DNA from 2 places in the Streptomyces sp. 5K101 genome. Region 1 is predicted to be linked to the other one. Evidence: predicted binding sites of a transcription regulator. Region 1 holds the regulator's gene; the other holds the start of a gene.
What was found. The regulator HspR, encoded in region 1, represses chaperone genes until heat shock. The targets are predictions, from matches to a motif close to TTGAGNNNNNNNNNCTCAA.

Region 1 (10,374 bases):
GGGTCGATGCATCATGTTCCTGTACGTTCAAGACCCTGGGGGGTGGAGATTTGCCGCAGAACACCGTAAAACCGACACATCCCCATGCGGTCACCGATCTCTGCGACGAAGGGGCACGGCTCTACGTCAGCGCCCTCAACACCGGACGGATCAGCCGATCCGACGCGGAAGCCGCACCCTGCCTCCTCGAATTCGCCCTGTTGCACCCGGATCCGGACGATGCGAACTGGCTGCGCCCCGTGCCTCCCTCCGTCGCGCTGGCGCAAAGACTGCATCCCATCGAGCGGGAGATCGTGGACCGCCGACGGCTGACCATCGAACTGACCGACGCGTTCGAACCGTTCATGGCCATCAGCGCCCAGAGCCCCGCGAGCACCCACGCCATCACGGTGCTGGAGGGCTTCGACCGGATCAACGCCGCGCTCAATCTCGCCACAGCCGAGTGCCACACGGAGATGCTGACGATCCAGCCCGGCGGGGGCCGCAGCGCGCACGTCCTGACCCAGGCCCTGGAGCGGGACCGCCCGCTGATCGACCGCGGCGTCAGCATCCGCACGCTGTACCAGCACACGGTCAGGTACAGCCAGGGCACACTCGCCTACGTCGAGCGCATCTCCGCCGGCAAGGTGGAGATCCGCACCCTTGAGGAACTCATCGAGCGCCTCATCGTGTTCGACCGTACGGTGGCGTTCATTCCCGCACGGGACGACCGCCGGGTGGCCCTGGAGTTGAGGCACCCGGGACTGGTCGAGTACCTCATCAAGGTCTTCGAGCAACTCTGGCGGCGCGCCGTGCCGTTGGTGGAAGAGGTCCCGTACGACCCCACACCGGACGGCATCTCGGGCGTCCAGCGGTCCATTGCCAGACTCCTGATCGAGGGCCACGTCGACGAGGCCATCGCCCGTCGTCTGGGGATGAACGTCCGCACCTGCCGCGCCCACATCGCCAAACTCGCCGCCGCGCTGGGCAGCGGCAGCCGTGCCCAGCTCGGCTTCCTGATCGCGAAGTCCGGCATCCTGGAAGAGGAGTGCCTGTCCGGGCGCACCAACGACTGATCACCCCGCACGCGAACTCGCCCGTCACACCCGCAGGTTAGACTCCGGGTCACCAGCCGGAGCGGCCTCCTGGCAGGGCGGGACCGACCATCCTGCCCGGCGCGCGCGGGGTCGGTCGGGGCGGCGGACGACCGGGGGCGACGCAATGGGATCAGACATGTCCGGACTGGGGCTCTCCTCCCCTGAAGAGGCCGTGTACCGGCACTTCCTGAGGAATCCGGACACCTCCGACGACGAGATTCACGCCCTGCTGGGCCTGGACCGGCGCGCGGTGGGCGCGAGCGTGCGCCGCCTGTGCGTGCTGGGTGTGCTGAGCCGCACCGGGCCGGGCGCGCTGGCGTCCGCCGACCCGGAGACCACCGTGGAGCGCCTCACCGACCTGCGGCTGCGCGAGCTCCACAGGGAGCTGGCCCGGGTCACGCAGGCCCGGCACCTGGTCGCCGAGCTGCGCCGGGAGCAGCCCAGGGACGGCGTCGGCGCACTGCGCGTCGAGCGGCTGGCGGACGTCGAGCGGATCCGCGCCCGGATCGACGATCTCGCCTTCTTCGCCCGCGAGGAGATCCTCTCGGTCGAGCCGTACGCCGAGCTGACGCCCGAGAACATCGCCCACGCCCGTCCCCTCGACCAGCGCTGCCTGCGGCGCGGTGTGCGGATCCGCAGTGTCGTGCCGCGCACGGCGCTCGGCCATCCCCCCACCGCGGGCTACCTGCGCGAACTCGCCTCGCAGGGCGCGCAGATCCGGGTCGCGCGGATCGTCACCGAGCGCATCCTCGTCTACGACCGCAGCACCGCGCTGGTGCCGGCGGACCCCGACGACACCATGTGCGGCGCACTGCTCGCCCGGGAGGACGGTCTCGTCGCCAACGTGCTCGCCCTGTTCGAGAGGATCTGGAGCCAGGCGGAGCCCCTCCCGCAGGACGACGAGGACGGCGACGGCCCGGACCGCCCGACCGAGCTGGAGCAGCGCGTCCTGGAGTCGATGTGCCGGGTCAGCAAGGACGAGATCGGCGCCCGCGAACTGGGCATCTCCGTCCGCACCTACCGGCGCCATGTGGCCGACCTGATGCAGGTGCTCGGCGCGGCGGGCCGGCCACAGGCCGCCCTCCTGGCCCGCGAGCGTGGCTGGATCTGACCCCTCACCCGTGGGCGTCGGTCAGGGACCAGCCGCGCAGCGCGCGGTCCCGCAGTGCTTCGGCCACAGCCGCGCGCACCGCGTCCGGACGCACCGGCGCGGGGCGCAGCAACCGCCTCATCCGCCCGTCCACTTCCGCAGCAGCGCCAGCCGCTCGGGCGGCTTCGGGGTCGTACCGCCGGCGATCCTGGCCCAGGCCGTGAGCGTCCTGGGGGACGCGGCGCCGTCGACGAAGCGGGCGAGCAGGTCCTGGGAGAGGGCGAACTCCTCCTCGCCGTACGCGCCGGCGGCCGCCGAGTGGACGGCCGACTCCTCGGCGCCATCGGCAGTTTCGAGCCGCAGGATCATCTCCGGCGGCTGGCCGGTGCCGCCCAGCGCCGCCGTGAGCACCGTCTCCACGGCCAGCGCCAGCCGCCGGCGGGAAGCGCTGCGCACCGGGGCGCCCTCGACGGTTGCCGAGCGCAGCTCCTCCCACGTCCAGGCCCGGTGGCCGCCGGCCGCGGCGGCCTCCACGCCCTTCTCGGTCAGCCGGACACCGCGGCCCTCGGTGCCCGGCGGGGCACCCACGTACACCGCGTCCGCGGTGATCCAGAACAGTCCGACCATCGCCACAGTTGACTCCCGTTCGTGTTGTACGTCCCGTCCGGGCGGGCGGCCCGGCCGCCTGCGCCCGGACGGTCGGCCTGCATTCTCGGCGGAGGCCGTCCGCGCCGCCGTGACGGCGGACTGTTCCGGCCATCCGGCCCGTTCCGACGAGGAAGACAATGCCATCGGAACAGCAGTGTCCGACCGGTTGCTCATGTCAGCTTCCTGCACCGCGCCCGGCACCTTCCTGCCGCGCCGCCCGGCGCCCGGGCATGCGGAAAGGGGCTCCTCCACGAGAGCCGAAAAAAATCCGACGGCGATGTCGAGAACGCGTGACCGGCTCCGTCCCCGAGGTGAACGCGACCACAATGGGTCGCACCAGCTCCGAGGAGAGACACGATGGCCAAGTACCTGCTGCTCAAGCACTACCGCGGTGCCCCGGCTGCGGTCAACGACGTGCCCATGGACCAGTGGACGCCCGAGGAGATCTCGGCGCACATGCAGTACATGCACGACTTCGCGGCCCGGCTCGAGAAGACCGGCGAGTTCGTCGACGGTCAGGCGCTCGCCCCCGAAGGGGCGTGGGTCCGGTACGACGGAGAGGGGCGTCCGCCGGTCACCGACGGCCCGTTCGCCGAGACCAAGGACCTCATCGCCGGCTGGATGGTGATCGACGTCGACAGCTACGAGCGCGCCGTCGAGCTGGCCGGGGAGCTGTCGGCCGCCCCCGGGGCGGGCGGGAAGCCGATCCACGAGTGGCTCGAGGTGCGACCGTTCCTGGCCGCGAAGCCCAGCACCACGGAGTGCCCTCATCGATGACCTCATCGATGGACGAGGCCCTGCTCAGGAGCCTCACGCCGAGCGTGCTCGCCGTCCTCGTCCGCCGCGGAGCCGACTTCGCGGCGGCCGAGGACGCCGTGCAGGACGCGCTGATCGAGGCGGTCCGCGTCTGGCCCGCCGAACCGCCACGGGACCCGAAGGCGTGGCTGGTCACCGTGGCCTGGCGCAAGTTCCTCGACCAGGCGCGGGCGGACGCCGCCCGCCGCCGGCGTGAGGACCTCGTCGACGAGGAGCCGGCGCCCGGGCCCGCCCCGGCGGTGGACGACACGCTCCAGCCCTACTTCCTGTGCGCCCACCCGTCTCTGACGCCGTCGTCCGCGGTCGCGCTCACGCTCCGCGCCGTCGGCGGACTGACCACCCGCCAGATCGCGGCGGCCTACCTGGTGCCCGAGGCGACCATGGCGCAGCGGATCAGCCGGGCCAAGCGCACCGTCTCCGGCGTGCGGTTCGACCGGCCCGGCGACGTCGCCACCGTGCTGCGTGTCCTCTACCTGATCTTCAACGAGGGCTACTCCGGCGACATCGACCTCGCCGCCGAGGCCATCCGGCTCACCCGCCAGCTCGCGGCCCGGGTCGACCACCCCGAGGTGGCGGGGCTGCTCGCCCTCATGCTGCTCCACCACGCCCGGCGCGCCGCCCGGACCGCGCCCGACGGCAGCCTGGTGCCGCTCGCCGAGCAGGACCGCGGCCGGTGGGACAGCGAGTCGATCGCCGAGGGCGTCGGGATCCTCCAGGCGGCCCTCGCCCGCGACCGGCTGGGCGAGTTCCAGGCCCAGGCCGCCATCGCGGCACTCCACGCCGACGCACCCACCGCCGAGGAGACCGACTGGGTGCAGATCGTCGAGTGGTACGACGAGCTCGTGCGCCTGACCGACAGCCCGGTCGTCCGGCTCAACCGCGCGGTGGCCGTCGGCGAGGCCGACGGACCGCGCGCCGGCCTGGCGGCGCTCGCGGCGCTGGACGACTCCCTGCCCCGCCACGCCGCGGTGGCGGCGTACCTCCACGAGCGCGACGGTGACCTGGCGAAGGCGGCACGGCTGTACGCGGAGGCGGCCCGAAAGGCGCCCACCCTCGCCGAACGCGACCACCTGACGCGCCAGGCCGCCCGGCTCAACGCCCGCCGGCGCCGCTGACGGGTCGCGCGCTCGGATCTTCCCTCGGACCTGGCGCGGGCCTCGCGCTGCGTACCCGGCTCAAGAACCCGAAAAGGGCCGCAGAGCATCAGCTCTGCGGCCCTTTTCGGCACACACTGCTCAGGACGGTCTGCCGCCCTGGTCGGGCCGCTTGGGACGCCACACCACCAGCGCGCTGGTCTGCTGGACGTCCTGATACGGAACGAGGTCGCGCCGGTAGGAGGCGTGGACCTGCGCCTCGCGCTGCTGCATCGCCGCCGCCGCGCCCTCCACGGCCGCCGACAGCTCGGCAACACGGGCCTGGAGCGCAGCGACCTGGTTCTCCAGTTCGATGATGCGCTTGATCCCGGCGAGGTTGATGCCCTCGTCCTGCGACAACTGCTGGACGGTGCGCAGCAGTTCGATGTCGCGGGCCGAGTAGCGCCGGCCCCTTCCGGCCGTACGGTCGGGAGAGACGAGACCCAGGCGGTCGTACTGCCGAAGGGTCTGCGGATGCAGGCCCGACAGCTGCGCGGCCACCGAGATGACGTACACCGGCGACTCGTCGGTCAGTTCGTAGGGGTTGCGACTGCGTCCCGGACGGCCCTCCATGTCATGCTCCCTTCGCGGCCTGGAACAGCTCGGCCCGCGGGTCCTCCTCCGCGGTGGCTTCGCGGTAGGCCTCCAGCGCTTCCTTCGCCTTGTCGCTGAGCTCGGTCGGCACGGCCACCTCGATGGTGACCAGCAGGTCCCCGCGCGTGCCGTCCTTGCGGACGGCGCCCTTGCCGCGGGCACGCATCGTCCGGCCGTTGGGCGTGCCCGCAGGAAGCTTCAGCGTGACCGCGGGACCGCCGAGGGTGGGCACCTTCACCTCGCCCCCGAGCGCCGCCTCCGCGTAGGTGACGGGCACGGTGACGGTCAGGTTGTCGTCCTTGCGGCCGAAGACCGGGTGGGCGTCGACGTGGACCACCACGTACAGGTCGCCGGCCGGCCCGCCGCGCTCGCCCGGCGCGCCCTTGCCGCGCAGCCGGATGCGCTGCCCGTCGGACACACCCGCCGGGATGCGCACCTGCATGGTGCGCGAGGAGCGGGCACGGCCGCTGCCCTTGCAGACGTCGCAGGGCGTCTCGGCGATCAGGCCGCGGCCCTTGCACTCCACGCACGGGTCGGTCAGCGAGAAGGATCCGCTGCCGCCGCGCGATACCTGGCCGGTGCCGACACACGTCGGGCACACCCGGGGCGTGCCGTTCTTGTCGCCGGTGCCGGAGCAGGCCTTGCAGGGCGCCTGGCTGGACATCCGCAACGGGACGGTGGCCCCGTCGACGGCCTCGGTGAAGCTGAGCGTCACCTCGGACTCGATGTCCTGCCCGCGGCGCGGCTGTGTGCGCGCGCCAGCGCCGGCGCCCCGGTTGAACAGGCCGCCGAACACGTCGCCCAGGCCGCCGCCGAAGCCGCCGGCGCCCTGGCCGCCGCCCTGCGCGCCCCCGAAGAGGTCGCCCAGGTCGAAGTTGAACGTGCCGCCGGCGCCGGGACCGGGCCGGAAGCCGCCGTTGCCGAAGAGGGCGCGGGCCTCGTCGTACTCCTTGCGCCGCTTGGGGTCGCCGAGGATGTCGTTCGCCTCGGAGATCTCCTTGAAGCGCTCCTCCGCCTTGGCGTCGCCCTTGTTGGCGTCCGGGTGGTTCTCGCGGGCGAGCTTCCGGTACGCCTTCTTGATCTCGGCCTCGGTCGCGTCCTTGGGGACGCCGAGAACCTTGTAGTAGTCCTTCTCGACGAAGTCCTTCGTGCTCATCGACGTCCCTCCTCCCGGACGTGTCGTGCGTCAGCCCTCCGGGCCACCGCTCTCCTCGTCGGCCTGCTTCTCGTCCTTGGCCGCCGGCACCGCGCCCGGCTGGGGCTCGGCCACCGCGACCCGCGCGGGGCGGATCGTGCGCTCGCCGATGCGGTACCCCGGCTGGAGCACCGCGACGCACGTCGTCTCCGTGACGTCCGGCGCATACGAGTGCATCAGGGCCTCGTGCACGGTCGGGTCGAAGGGCTCGCCCTCCTTGCCGAACTGCTGCAGACCCATCTTGGCCGCGGCGGTCTCCAGGGACTCGGCGACGGACTTGAACCCGCCGACCAGCTCCCCGTGCTCCCTCGCGCGGCCGATGTCGTCGAGCACGGGCAGCAGCTCGGTCAGGAGCGTCGCCGTGGCGATCTCCTTGACCGTGACCCTGTCGCGTTCCACGCGGCGGCGGTAGTTCTGGTACTCGGCCTGGAGGCGCTGCAGGTCGCCCGTGCGCTCGCCGAGCGCGGAGCGGGCCTGGTCCAGCTGCGCCGTCAGGCCGGCGATCTTCGCTGCGTCCCCTGCCGGGGCCGCCGGGCCCTCCTTCTCGGAGGACTCGGCGGACTCGGCGGCGTCCTCAGGGGCGGCGCCGGAGGGGACGGCAGGGTTCTCGTCGTTCTTGTCGAACCCCGGGGTCTCCTCCGTCACGCGGCACCACCCTTGGCGTCCCTCTCGTCGTCCACGATCTCGGCGTCGACGACGTCGTCGTCGGCCTTGGCCTCACCCGCGGCACCGGCGGCGGCACCCTCGGGGGCGGCGTTCGCGTACAGCGCCTGGCCGAGCTTCTGGCTGACCGCGGCGACCTTCTCGGTCGCGGTGCGGATCTCGGCCGTGTCCTCGCCCTTGAGCTTCTCCTTCAGCTCGCCGACGGCGGTCTCGACCTCGGTCTTCACCTCGGCGGGAACCTTGTCCTCGTTGTCCTTGAGGAACTTCTCCGTCTGGTAGACGAGCTGCTCGCCCTGGTTGCGGGTCTCGGCGGCCTCGCGGCGGCGGTGGTCCTCGTCCGCGTACTGCTCGGCCTCCTGGCGCATGCGGTCGACCTCGTCCTTCGGCAGCGAGGAGCCGCCGGTGACGGTCATCTTCTGCTCCTTGCCCGTGCCCAGGTCCTTCGCGGTCACGTGCATGATGCCGTTGGCGTCGATGTCGAAGGAGACCTCGATCTGCGGGACGCCGCGCGGGGCCGGCGGCAGACCGGTCAGCTCGAACATGCCGAGCTTCTTGTTGTACGCCGCGATCTCGCGCTCGCCCTGGTAGACCTGGATCTGCACGGACGGCTGGTTGTCCTCGGCCGTCGTGAAGATCTCGGACCGCTTGGTCGGGATCGTGGTGTTGCGCTCGATGAGCTTGGTCATGATGCCGCCCTTGGTCTCGATGCCGAGGGACAGCGGGGTCACGTCGAGGAGCAGGACGTCCTTGACCTCACCCTTGAGGACACCGGCCTGGAGCGAGGCGCCGATCGCGACGACCTCGTCCGGGTTCACACCCTTGTTGGCGTCCTTGCCGCCGGTGAGCTCCTTGACGAGCTCGGCGACGGCGGGCATACGGGTCGAGCCGCCGACCAGGACCACGTGGTCGATCTCGGACAGCTGGATACCGGCGTCCTTGATGACGTTGTGGAACGGGGTCTTGCAGCGCTCGAGCAGGTCGGCCGTCAGCTGCTGGAACTGGGCGCGTGTGAGCTTCTCGTCCAGGTGCAGCGGGCCCTCGGCGGAGGCCGTGATGTACGGCAGGTTGATCGTCGTCTCGGTCGAGGACGACAGCTCGATCTTCGCCTTCTCCGCGGCCTCGCGCAGACGCTGGAGAGCCATCTTGTCCTTGGACAGGTCGACGCCGTGGCCGCCCGCGAACTGCTTGACCAGGTAGTCGACGACGCGCTGGTCCCAGTCGTCACCACCGAGGTGGTTGTCACCGTTGGTCGCCTTCACCTCGACGACGCCGTCGCCGATCTCCAGCAGCGACACGTCGAAGGTGCCGCCACCGAGGTCGAAGACGAGGATGGTCTGGTCGTCCTTGTCCAGGCCGTAGGCCAGGGCGGCCGCGGTGGGCTCGTTGACGATGCGCAGGACGTTCAGACCCGCGATCTCGCCGGCCTCCTTGGTGGCCTGGCGCTCGGAGTCGTTGAAGTACGCCGGGACGGTGATCACCGCGTCGGTGACCTTCTCGCCCAGGTACGACTCGGCGTCGCGCTTCAGCTTCTGCAGGATGAACGCGCTCATCTGCTGCGGGTTGAAGTTCTTCCCGTCGAGCTCGATCTTCCAGTCCGTGCCCATGTGGCGCTTGACGGACCGGATGGTCCTGTCGACGTTGGTGACCGCCTGACGCTTGGCGACCTCGCCGACCAGCACCTCACCGTTCTTCGCGAAGGCGACGACGGACGGCGTGGTCCGGGCACCCTCGGCGTTGGTGATGACGGTGGGCTCGCCGCCCTCCAGAACGCTGACGACGGAGTTAGTCGTGCCCAGGTCGATGCCGACCGCACGTGCCATTTCGATTCCTCCAGCTGACTTGAGTGGAACTGGCTCAAGGATGCCCCAGGTCTCCGAACGAGTCAACAGACCTGAGTCGAGGCCACTCAACTTTTATCCGGCGCTTATCCGCATCCTGGTTCACGTGCGCGTGGCGCACCCGTTCGGATCGCGGCCGGTCTGAGACAGTCATAGTCGCAAAAGCGGTCAAGAACCATCATTCGCGACGAAGGGTGGGCGCTCATGCCGGCGAAGCGAGCCGTCGATCTCGCGGGCAGCCTCTTCCTGCTGCTCGTGCTGGCCCCGGTCCTGCTGACCGCCGCCGCCGCAGTCGCCGTGACCTCACCCGGCCCGGTCCTGAACCGCGCACCGCGTACCGGCCTGGGCGGCCGACCTTTCGAGAGGCTCACCTTCCGCACGACGCACGCCGGTCACCTCACACCCGTGGGCAGGCTGCTGCGCCGCCGCTTCCTGGACGGCCTGCCCCAGCTGATCAACGTCGTGCGCGGCGAGATGTCCCTCGTCGGACCGCCCCCGCTCCCCCTCGACCCGGCCCCTACCGGTCCGGAGCGGGCCCGCCTCGCCGTACGGCCCGGAATCACGGGCCTGTGGCAGATCAGCGGGCGGTCCGACCTGCCCTGGGAGGAAATGACGGTGCTCGACCTGCATTATGTGGAACAGCACTGGCTGGGACTCGACCTGAAGATCCTGGCCAGAACGGTCCCCGCAGCGGTCGCCGGGCGCCCTCCGGTCAGGGTTGCCTGAGCGACACAGATCACCGCCCGCCCAACTACAGTGCGGCTGAATAAGTGGGTACGCTCAGCACGGACTGAATAAGTTACCGCTTAGTAGTAGTGCTGGATCATCCCACCCTCGCAGGCCCGAGGAGCCCCCAATGCAACTCGCCGCGATCATTGTGTCGCTGACCCTGACCGTGGTCGGCGTTGCGCTCATCTCCCGAGCGGTCGCGCAGATCTACCGGTTCGTCAAGCTCGGTCAGCCCGTGCCCGCGGGCAGCCGCACCGACCATCCCAAGGCGCGCACGGTCACCCTGATCAGGGAGTTCCTCGGCCACACCCGGATGAACCGGTGGGGGATCGTCGGCTTCGCGCACTGGTTCGTCGCCGTCGGCTTCCTGACGCTGCCGCCGACCCTGGTGCAGGCGTTCGGGCAGCTGTTCCAGGCGGACTGGGTGCTCCCGGTCGTCGGCGGCTTCCTGCCCTTCGAGCTCTACATCGAGTTCATCGGGGTCATGACGATCCTCGGCATCGTCGTGCTGATGGCGATCCGGCTGCTGAGCCTGCCCTCCCGCGCGGGCCGCAAGTCCCGCTTCGCCGGCTCCAAGGCGTGGCAGGCGTAC
Region 2 (10,374 bases), on a different contig from region 1:
CGTGGTTCGTACCACTTCGCGACCCCGGACACGACCTCCGGCGCGGCCCAGGCGGACTACTTCGTCAACAACGGCGGCGGCTGGTCGAAGGACGGCAAGACCCTGCCGGGCGCGCTCGACATCGAGTGGAACCCGTACGGCTCCGCCTGCTACGGCAAGTCCCAGTCCGGGATGGTCACCTGGATCCGCGACTTCCTGAACCGGTACAAGTACCGCACCGGCCGCGACGCGGTCATCTACACGGCGACCAGCTGGTGGAAGCAGTGCACCGGCAACTATTCCGGCTTCGCCGCGTACAACCCGCTCTGGATCGCCCGCTACAACACGACGCCCGGCGAGCTCCCGGCCGGCTGGGCCTACTACACGATGTGGCAGTACACGTCGTCCGGGCCGATCGTCGGTGACCACAACAAGTTCAACGGCGCGTACGACCGCCTCCAGGCGCTCGCCAACGGCTGAGCCCCGCTGAGCCCCGTCGCGCCTCACCGCCCGCCCGCTGTGCCCGCCCCCGCTGCCCGTCCCGTCGCGCCGGCCGTCACGACCAGTGCGCGGGGCGGGTCAGCCCCTTCGGCAGGCGGGTGGCGCCGTCGCCGCGCGCCGCGTTCACCTGCGGCTGGGTGAGGAAGATGCTGCCGGTCAGGTCCGCGCCGGACAGGTCGGCGTCCCGCAGATCGGCCCCGATCAGGTCGGCCTGCCGCAGATCGGCGCCGCTGAGGTCGGCGGCGATGAGATACGCGCCGCGCAGGCTCACCCCGCGCAGATCCGCGCCGCGCAGCCGGGCGCCCATAAGGTCCGCGCCCCTGCGGTCCTTCTTCCGGCGCTGCCCGATCCCCGCGCGGACCAGTTCGCTGGTGCGCAGCAGCAGGACGTTCACGTCGTGACGGTGGGCCGCGACGTCCAGCTTCAGCAGCGCGTCGGCGTCGAGGCGGGTCAGCTCCTCGACGGCCTCCCGCTGCCGGCGCAGTGCACCGTGGACCTCGCGAGCGGCGTCAAACCGCAGTGCCTCGTTCAGGTACCAGAGCAGCTCGTGCAGTTGGCGTACGACGGGGAAGACCCGGAACATCTGCTGCGCGGTCCGTGGCGCCCGGCGCCAGTCCGTGCCGCCGTAGGTGACCTGTGAGACCTGCTGGCCGGCGCCGAAGCAGTCGTAGACGGTGCACCCCTGGAAACCGCTCGCGCGCAGCCGGCTGTGGATGCCGCAGCCGAAGTCGGCCCGGAGATGGGCGCAGGGCGTTCCGGCGTCCTTGTTCACGGCGAAGTCGGCGGAGGCGGTGAAGGGCAGCGCCACACAGCACAGCCCGAAGCAGTTCGCGCAGTCGGCCTGGAGGGACGTCATCGGTCCATTGTGCGGGACGGCGGGCAGGGGGCGGACCGGGCCCGCGACCGCGAGCAGGAGACTTGGCTGAGCGGGCGACCGCGACCGGGGGCCGGGACGGGCCGGGTCAAGGGACCGCGAGCAGGGGACTTGGCTGGGCCGGTGACCGGGGGCAGGCCCGAGGGACCGGTGCGGGGGACGGGCGCGGCCCAGGTGCGCGGGCCGCGAGTACGCGTGCGGGCCCGGCGGTGGATCGCCACCGCCGGGCCCGCACGCCGCCGCCGTACCGTCAGGCCGTGGCCGCCACCGGCACCTCGGCCGGGGAGAGCGCGAGCTCCAGCACCTGCCGGACGTCCGTGACCGGGTGGACCTCCAGCTTGTCGAGGATCTCGGCCGGCACGTCGTCCAAGTCGGCCTCGTTCCGCTTGGGGATCACGACCGTCGTGATGCCCGCGCGGTGCGCCGCCAGCAGCTTCTGCTTCACGCCGCCGATGGGCAGCACCCGGCCGGTCAGCGACACCTCGCCGGTCATCGCCACATCCGTGCGCACCTGGCGTCCGGAGAGCAGCGACGCGAGCGCCGTGGTCATCGTGATGCCCGCGCTCGGGCCGTCCTTGGGCACCGCGCCCGCCGGGAAGTGGATGTGCACGCCCCGGTCCTTGAGATCGGCGACCGGCAGTTCGAGCTCGGCTCCGTGCGAGCGCAGGAAGCTCAGCGCGATCTGTGCGGACTCCTTCATCACGTCGCCGAGCTGGCCGGTCAGGGTCAGCCCCGCGGCGCCGGTCTCCGGGTCGGCGAGCGAAGCCTCGACGAACAGCACGTCGCCGCCCGCACCGGTCACCGCCAGTCCGGTGGCCACACCGGGCACCGCGGTGCGGCGCTCGGCCGGGTCCTGGGCGGACTCGGGCACGTGGTGCGGTCGCCCGATGAGCCCGCGCAGCTCACCGTCGGTGACGGTGAACGGCAGCTCGCGGTCGCCCAGTTCGTGCTGGGCCGCCACCTTGCGCAGCAGCCGCGCGATGGACCGCTCCAGGTTCCGCACGCCCGCCTCGCGGGTGTACTCCCCGGCCAGCTTGCGCAGCGCCGAGTCGTCCAGCGTGACCTCGCCGGCCTCCAGGCCCGCCCGCTCCAGCTGGCGCGGCACGAGGTGGTCCCGGGCGATGACGATCTTCTCGTCCTCGGTGTAGCCGTCGAGCCGTACGAGCTCCATCCGGTCGAGCAGGGCCTCGGGGATGGCCTCCAGCACGTTGGCGGTGGCGAGGAAGACGACGTCGCTGAGGTCGAGTTCGACCTCCAGGTAGTGGTCGCGGAAGGTGTGGTTCTGCGCGGGGTCGAGGACTTCGAGCAGAGCCGCCGCCGGGTCGCCGCGGAAGTCGGAGCCGACCTTGTCGATCTCGTCGAGCAGGACGACCGGGTTCATGGAACCGGCCTCCTTGATCGCGCGAACGATACGGCCGGGCAGGGCACCGACGTAGGTGCGCCGGTGGCCCCGGATCTCCGCCTCGTCCCGTACGCCGCCGAGCGCGACGCGCACGAACTTGCGGCCCATCGCGTGCGCCACGGACTCGCCGAGCGACGTCTTGCCGACGCCGGGCGGGCCGACGAGGGCCAGCACCGCGCCGCCCCTGCGGCCGCCGACGACCCCGAGACCCCGCTCGGCACGCCGCTTGCGCACCGCCAGGTACTCGGTGATCCGCTCCTTCACGTCCTGCAGGCCCGCGTGCTCGGCGTCGAGGGTCGCCTTGGCGCCCTGGATGTCGTAGGCGTCCTCGGTGCGCTCGTTCCAGGGCAGTTCGAGGACGGTGTCGAGCCAGGTGCGGATCCAGGAGCCCTCGGGCGACTGGTCGCTCGCCCGCTCCAGCTTCTCGACCTCCTTGAGGGCGGCCTCCCGCACCTTCTCGGGCAGGTCCGCGGCCTCGACGCGGGCGCGGTAGTCGTCGGACTCGTCCTCGCCCTCCTGGCCGTTGAGCTCGCGCAGCTCCTTGCGCACGGCGTCCAGCTGGCGGCGCAGCAGGAACTCGCGCTGCTGCTTGTCCACGCCTTCCTGGACGTCCTTGGCGATCGACTCGGCCACGTCCTGCTCGGCCAGGTGGTCGCGCAGCTGCTCCGTGGCGAGCTTGAGCCGGGCCACCGGGTCGGTGGTCTCCAGCAGCTCGATCTTCTGGGCGGTGGTCAGGAACGGTGAGTATCCGGAGTTGTCGGCGAGCTGCGAGATCCCCTCGATCTGCTGCACGCGGTCGACGACCTGCCAGGCACCGCGCTTCTTCAGCCAGTCGGTGGCGAGCGCCTTGTACTCCTTGGCCAGCTCCGTGACGGCACCGGGCAGAGGATCGGGAACGGTCTCCTCGACCACGGCGCCCTCGACCCACAGGGCCGCGCCGGGGCCGGTGGTGCCGGCGCCGATGCGGACGCGGCCGACGCCGCGGATGAGCGCGCCGGGATCGCCGTCGGACAGCCGGCCGACCTGTTCGACCGTGCCGAGGACTCCCGTGGCGGCGTAGGTGCCGTCCACGCGGGGAACGAGCAGCACCTTCGGCTTGTTGCCGGAGGGACGGGCGGCAGCCTGGGCGGCCTCGACCGCGGCCCGTACGTCGGTGTCGGACAGGTCGAGCGGCACGACCATGCCGGGCAGTACGACCTCGTCGTCCAGCGGCAGGACGGGCAGGGTGAGCGGTGAGTGAGCCGTGAAATCGGCAGCCATGATCTCCCCTTAGGCAGTCAAGTTGAGCTGTACCGACTCAATTCATATGAGCCCGAGAATGTTCCCCGGGCCTTGTTCGCTCTGAGCGATCAGCCCCTCGCGCATCGAGAAGGGCGCCGTCACCTGCCGCTTCCCCGCCCGACCGTGCTCCGGTCTGGCGCCCGGAGACGGCGCCGTGTGTAATAGCCCCATGCAGACTTCAGCCATTACAGCCGCCTGGGTCCGCGGCTGGGTCGTGTCCCGGGGCGCGGCCGAGCCCGTGGTCCGACCGTGGGGCTTGACCGTCGACGTCGGCCAGGTCACGCACGCCACGCGCCACGTCCTGACCGCCGACGACGAGGCCACCGTCCGCAAGGTCGCCGCCGAGGTCGCCGCGCCCACCGTGTGGCTCAAGGTCTTCGCCGAGCCCGCGGACGTCGTCGCATGGGCGGGACCCGCCTGGCGGATCGACGAGCCCGGCTGGCTGATGCGGACGAGGCTGCGCCGCACGCCTGCGCCCGAGGTGCCGGACGGCTACACCCTCAAGCGCTGGACGCGGGGCGGCGTGACCCGGCTGCTGGTGGTCGCCGCCGACGGTTCGTTCGCCGCGCGCGGCCAGATCGCGCCGACCGGGGACACCGCTGTCGTCGACCAGATCGAGACCGCCCCCGAGCACCGCCGCAAGGGCCTCGGTCGGCTCGTCATGCACACCCTCCACAACGCGGCGCTGGAGCACGGCGCCACGACCGGCGTCCTCGGCGGCACCCCCGACGGCCGGGCGCTGTACGAATCGCTGGGCTGGCAGGTGCAGGCCCCGCTGGTGAGCCTGTTCCACGCCCCCGCAACCGGCTGACGGCACCGGTCCGGCCGGGCGTGAACCGGCGGCCCGCCCCGGGGCGACAGGGAAGACGTGAGACCGATGAACCCCTCGGGGGGGAGAGCGGGACGACGCGGCGCTGCTGCGCGCGGTCGCCCGCGGGGACACGGAGGCGCTCGGCATGCCGGGATCACGGCGGCGCCGTCGCGATCGGGGCGCGCCTGAGCCGGCTGCCCGCGTTCGCCTACCTCACCGCGGTCTGCCTGGGCGCGCCCAGGGCGCACGGCGGTGCGGCACAGGTCTGGGCCTGCCCGATGCAGCCCGGCGACCGGGCCGGGGCGTGGGCGGTGGCGCTCGCAGCCTTCAGGTGCGGTGCCGCTCTCCACGCCTGGCGCGGCCCGGCCCGCGGCCCCGCCTGACCGGCGCGAGGAGGCGGCCCGGCCCGCGGCCCCGCCTGACCGGCGCGAGGAGGCGGCCGGGCCCGGCCACGCCCGGGAAAGGGTTTGGCCCACCGATCGGCGGCCCGACACAATGGGCCCAGATCCCTGTCGTCACCCGCCTGCCGCCCGGAGGTCACCCGATGCCGTTCCCCGTCAGCGACGCCCCCGTCACCCTCGACCGGCGCGAGGGGCCCTTCGGGGAGGTCGTACTGCGCAGACGCGGGGACGGGGACGCGGCGGTCCACGAGATCATCGCGAACGGGTGCTTCCTGATGGACACCTCCGACGGGCGCTCGGAGCGGCTGCTGATCGATGCCGCATACGACGCCCTGGAGACGGGGAACGTCGCGCCGAGCGTGCTCATCGGCGGGCTCGGCGTCGGGTTCTCCCTGGCGCACGCCGCCGCCGGGGACCACTGGCGGCGGATCGCGGTCGTCGAGCGGGAGCAGGCGATCATCGACTGGCACCGCTCGGGGCCGCTCGCGGCGATCTCCGGCGACGCCCTCGCCGACCCTCGGTGCGTGATCCTTCACACGGACCTCGTCGCGTATCTGGGGACGACGGACGACCAGTACGACGCCATGTGTCTGGACATTGACAACGGCCCCGACTGGACGGTCACCGAGGGCAACGGGGAACTGTACTCACCGGCCGGACTCGCCGCCTGTCACCGGGCGTTGAAGCCCGGCGGCGTACTCGCCGTGTGGTCCGCACAGCCCTCCGCCGCGTTCGAGGATGCGTTGCGGAATGCCGGTTTCACCGGGGTAAGAACCGAAGAGATCCGCCTTGCCCGAGGAGTACCCGACGTGGTCCACCTCGGTGTTCGCCCTGCGTAGCCGGGACGCGGTCGATGCCCTTACGCTGCTGGGACACACACGGGATCTACCTCGATCCGGATCCACGTGCAGCAAGCGGTGAAACAGGTACAGGGGCGGGGCGATGGAGCAGACACACACCACGCACAACGGGGTCGCGGCCACCCCAGGGGCCCAGCGCCGGGTGCTGGTCGTCGAGGACGACGCCACGATCGTCGACGCCATCGCCGCACGGCTGCGCGCCGAGGGCTTCCTGGTCCAGACGGCCCTCGACGGCCCGGCGGCCGTCGACGCGGCCGAGGCGTGGCAGCCGGACCTGATGGTCCTCGACGTGATGCTGCCCGGCTTCGACGGCCTGGAGGTCTGCCGCCGGGTGCAGGCCCAGCGGCCGGTCCCGGTGCTGATGCTCACTGCCCGTGACGACGAGACGGACATGCTGGTCGGTCTCGGCGTCGGCGCGGACGACTACATGACCAAGCCGTTCTCCATGCGCGAACTGGCCGCCCGGGTGCACGTACTGCTGCGCCGCGTGGAGCGCGCCGCGCTGGCCGCCGTCACGCCGCGCAGCGGCATCCTGCGCCTCGGCGAGCTGGAGATCGACCACGCCCAGCGCCGGGTGCGGGTGCGGGCCGAGGACGTGCATCTGACGCCGACCGAGTTCGACCTGCTGGTGTGCCTGGCGAACACCCCGCGCGCGGTGCTCTCTCGTGAGCAGCTGCTGGCCGAGGTGTGGGACTGGGCGGACGCCTCCGGCACCCGTACCGTCGACAGCCACATCAAGGCGCTCCGCCGGAAGATCGGGGCCGAGCGCATCCGCACGGTCCACGGCGTCGGGTACGCGCTGGAGACGCCGACGCCATGACCCGGCGTCCCCGCGGGCGAGGGCGCGGGCGGCCGGGGGCCGCCTCCATCGCGATCTCGATCAAGACCAAGCTCAGCACGCTCGTCGTCGTCTCGGTCTTCATCACGACCGGTCTGATGCTGATGGCCTTCCACAGCAAGACCGAGATCCGCTTCATCACCGTCTTCACGATCATCGCCACCCTGCTGATCACCCAGTTCGTGGCGCACGGCCTGACCGCGCCGCTGGACGAGATGAACACCGTCGCCAAGGGGATTTCGCACGGGGACTACACGCGCCGGGTGCGCGGCGCCGACCGCCGCGACGAGCTGGGCGACCTGGCCTCCACGATCAACCGCATGGCCGACGACCTGGAGGCCGTGGACCGGCACCGCAAGGAGCTGGTCGCCAACGTCTCGCACGAGCTGCGCACGCCGATCGCCGCGCTGCGCGCCGTGCTGGAGAACGTGGTCGACGGGGTCTCGGCCGCCGACCCGGAGACGATGCGCACGGCGCTGAAGCAGACCGAGCGCCTCGGCCGGCTCGTGGAGACACTGCTCGACCTGTCCCGGCTCGACAACGGCGTGGTCCCGCTCAAGGCCCGCCGCTTCGAGGTGTGGCCCTATCTGTCGGGCGTGCTGAAGGAGGCCAATCTCGCGTCCTCCCAGCGCGGCCTCGCCTCCGGCTCCGGCCACCACACCCGTACCGACGTCCATCTGCACCTCGACGTGTTCCCGCCGGAGCTGACCGCGCACGCGGACGCCGAGCGGCTGCACCAGGTGGTGGCGAACCTCATCGACAACGCGGTCAAGCACTCGCCTCCGCACGGCCGCGTGACGGTACGGGCCCGGCGCGGCTACGGCCGGGAGTCGCTGGACCTGGAAGTGGTCGACGAGGGCCCGGGCATCCCGGAGCAGGAGCGCCACCGGGTGTTCGAACGGTTCAACCGGGGCCAGGTCGCCTCGCCGCACGGTCCGGGCAGCGACGGGGGCACGGGCCTGGGCCTCGCGATCGCGCGGTGGGCGGTGGATCTGCACGGCGGCCGCATCGGAGTGGCCGAATCGGCTCGCGGCTGCCGGATCCGCGTCACCCTGCCCGGTCTCCCGTCACCCAGAGGTTGACGTAGGGTTCGAAGCGGAGGGACTTGTTCTGCGTGTTGGGGGCAGGACTCGTCCGGGGCAAGGGAAAGACTGCAGGCCACAGGGCTGCAGCCGCGATGACGCGTACCCTCACCGAACCGGAACCTCGCTTGTTTCCCGCCATTCACAACCCCGAAACCCGCCTTTCGGTGTGACTTGCGCGACGATGGCCCGCCCGGCCTGCACCTCCCGGCCAGGGAGGCGTAGCCTTTATTTCCGCTGTCCATCACCTTGTGAAGCGGAAGAGGGCGGTTCTCGCCGTGTCGTCTCAGTCCCCCAGTAACTCGAGTCTCTCGACCGACCAAGGCGGGCAGGGTCAGAACCCTGCCGCCGCGTTCGGAGCCAATGAGTGGCTCGTCGACGAGATCTACCAGCAGTACCTCCAGGACCCGAATTCGGTCGATCGTGCCTGGTGGGACTTCTTCGCCGACTACAAGCCGGGTGCCGCCGGCGCGGCGGACAAGGACAAGGCGGCGCCCGCCGCCGCGGCCCCCACCACCGCTCCGAGCGCTCCCGCGGCAAAGGAGGCGGCACCCGCACAGGCCGCCTCCGCCGCCCCGGCGAAGCCCGCGGCCCAGCCCGCCGCCCCCGCGCAGGCCGCCCCGGCCCCGGCGGCGGCCGCTCCGGCCAAGGCCCCGGCCCCGGCGCCGAAGGCCGCGCCCGCCGCGAAGCCCGCGGCCAAGCCGGAGACCGAGGCGCCCGCCGGCCCCGAGCTCGTGACGCTGCGCGGCCCGGCCGCCGCGGTCGCGAAGAACATGAACGCCTCGCTGGAGCTGCCCACGGCCACGTCCGTGCGCGCCGTCCCGGTGAAGCTGCTGTTCGACAACCGCATCGTCATCAACAACCACCTCAAGCGCGCCCGGGGCGGGAAGATCTCCTTCACGCACCTCATCGGCTACGCGATGGTGCAGGCCATCAAGGCCATGCCGTCGATGAACTGGTCGTACGCGGAGAAGGACGGCAAGCCCACCCTGGTCAAGCCGGACCACGTCAACTTCGGTCTGGCCATCGACCTGGTGAAGCCGAACGGCGACCGCCAGCTGGTCGTCGCGGGCATCAAGAAGGCCGAGACGCTGAACTTCTTCGAGTTCTGGCAGGCCTACGAGGACATCGTCCGCCGCGCCCGCAACAACAAGCTGACGATGGACGACTTCACCGGCGTCACCGTCTCGCTGACCAACCCCGGCGGTCTCGGCACCGTCCACTCCGTGCCGCGTCTGATGCCCGGCCAGTCGGTCATCATGGGCGTCGGTTCCATGGACTACCCCGCCGAGTTCCAGGGCACCTCGCAGGACACCCTGAACAAGCTGGGCATCTCCAAGGTGATGACCCTCACGAGCACGTACGACCACCGCGTCATCCAGGGCGCCGCGTCGGGCGAGTTCCTGCGGATCGTCGCCAACCTCCTCCTGGGCGCGGAGAACTTCTACGACGAGATCTTCGAGTCGCTGCGCATCCCCTACGAGCCGGTCCGCTGGCTCAAGGACATCGACACCTCGCACGACGACGACGTCACCAAGGCCGCGCGCGTCTTCGAGCTGATCCACTCCTACCGGGTCCGCGGCCATGTCATGGCCGACACCGACCCGTTGGAGTACCGCCAGCGCAAGCACCCCGACCTGGACATCACCGAGCACGGCCTCACCCTGTGGGACCTGGAGCGCGAGTTCGCGGTCGGCGGGTTCGCCGGCAAGTCGATGATGAAGCTGCGCGACATCCTGGGCGTGCTGCGCGAGTCGTACTGCCGCACCACCGGCATCGAGTTCATGCACATCCAGGACCCGAAGCAGCGCAAGTGGCTGCAGGACCGGGTGGAGCGCCCGCACCACAAGCCGGAGCGCGAGGAGCAGCTGCGCATCCTGCGCCGGCTCAACGCGGCGGAGGCCTTCGAGACCTTCCTGCAGACCAAGTACGTCGGCCAGAAGCGCTTCTCGCTGGAGGGCGGCGAGTCCGTCATCCCGTTGCTCGACGCGGTCATCGACTCCGCGGCCGAGTCGCGCCTGGACGAGGTCGTCATCGGCATGGCCCACCGCGGCCGCCTGAACGTGCTGGCGAACATCGTCGGCAAGTCGTACGCGCAGATCTTCCGCGAGTTCGAGGGCAACCTCGACCCGAAGTCGATGCACGGCTCCGGCGACGTGAAGTACCACCTGGGCGCCGAGGGCACGTTCACCGGTCTCGACGGCGAGCAGATCAAGGTGTCGCTGGTCGCCAACCCCTCCCACCTGGAGGCCGTCGACCCGGTCCTCGAGGGTGTCGCCCGCGCCAAGCAGGACGTCATCAACAAGGGCGGCACGGACTTCACCGTCCTGCCGGTCGCCCTGCAC

Region 2: the regulator HspR is predicted to act here: its motif matches at 4,039-4,057, upstream of lon (endopeptidase La).

Annotation. Positions count from the first base shown of each region.
Region 1 covers NZ_JBKFFO010000005.1:158,173-168,546, forward strand. The annotation lists gene ACLB9X_RS11710 (helix-turn-helix transcriptional regulator) at 51-1,055, shown strand; gene ACLB9X_RS11715 (helix-turn-helix transcriptional regulator) at 1,213-2,187, shown strand; gene ACLB9X_RS11720 (hypothetical protein) at 2,305-2,793, opposite strand; gene ACLB9X_RS11725 (YciI family protein) at 3,172-3,591, shown strand; gene ACLB9X_RS11730 (RNA polymerase sigma factor) at 3,600-4,745, shown strand; gene ACLB9X_RS11735 (heat shock protein transcriptional repressor HspR) at 4,866-5,336, opposite strand; gene dnaJ (molecular chaperone DnaJ) at 5,338-6,513, opposite strand; gene grpE (nucleotide exchange factor GrpE) at 6,544-7,197, opposite strand; gene dnaK (molecular chaperone DnaK) at 7,194-9,035, opposite strand; gene ACLB9X_RS11755 (sugar transferase) at 9,258-9,779, shown strand; gene ACLB9X_RS11760 (heterodisulfide reductase-related iron-sulfur binding cluster) at 9,910-10,374, shown strand, end outside.
Region 2 covers NZ_JBKFFO010000007.1:158,628-169,001, forward strand. The annotation lists gene ACLB9X_RS16030 (lysozyme) at 1-459, shown strand, start outside; gene ACLB9X_RS16035 (pentapeptide repeat-containing protein) at 536-1,336, opposite strand; gene lon (endopeptidase La) at 1,605-4,016, opposite strand; gene ACLB9X_RS16045 (GNAT family N-acetyltransferase) at 4,207-4,848, shown strand; gene ACLB9X_RS16050 (spermidine synthase) at 5,393-6,088, shown strand; gene ACLB9X_RS16055 (response regulator transcription factor) at 6,192-6,929, shown strand; gene ACLB9X_RS16060 (ATP-binding protein) at 6,926-8,029, shown strand; gene ACLB9X_RS16065 (multifunctional oxoglutarate decarboxylase/oxoglutarate dehydrogenase thiamine pyrophosphate-binding subunit/dihydrolipoyllysine-residue succinyltransferase subunit) at 8,308-10,374, shown strand, end outside.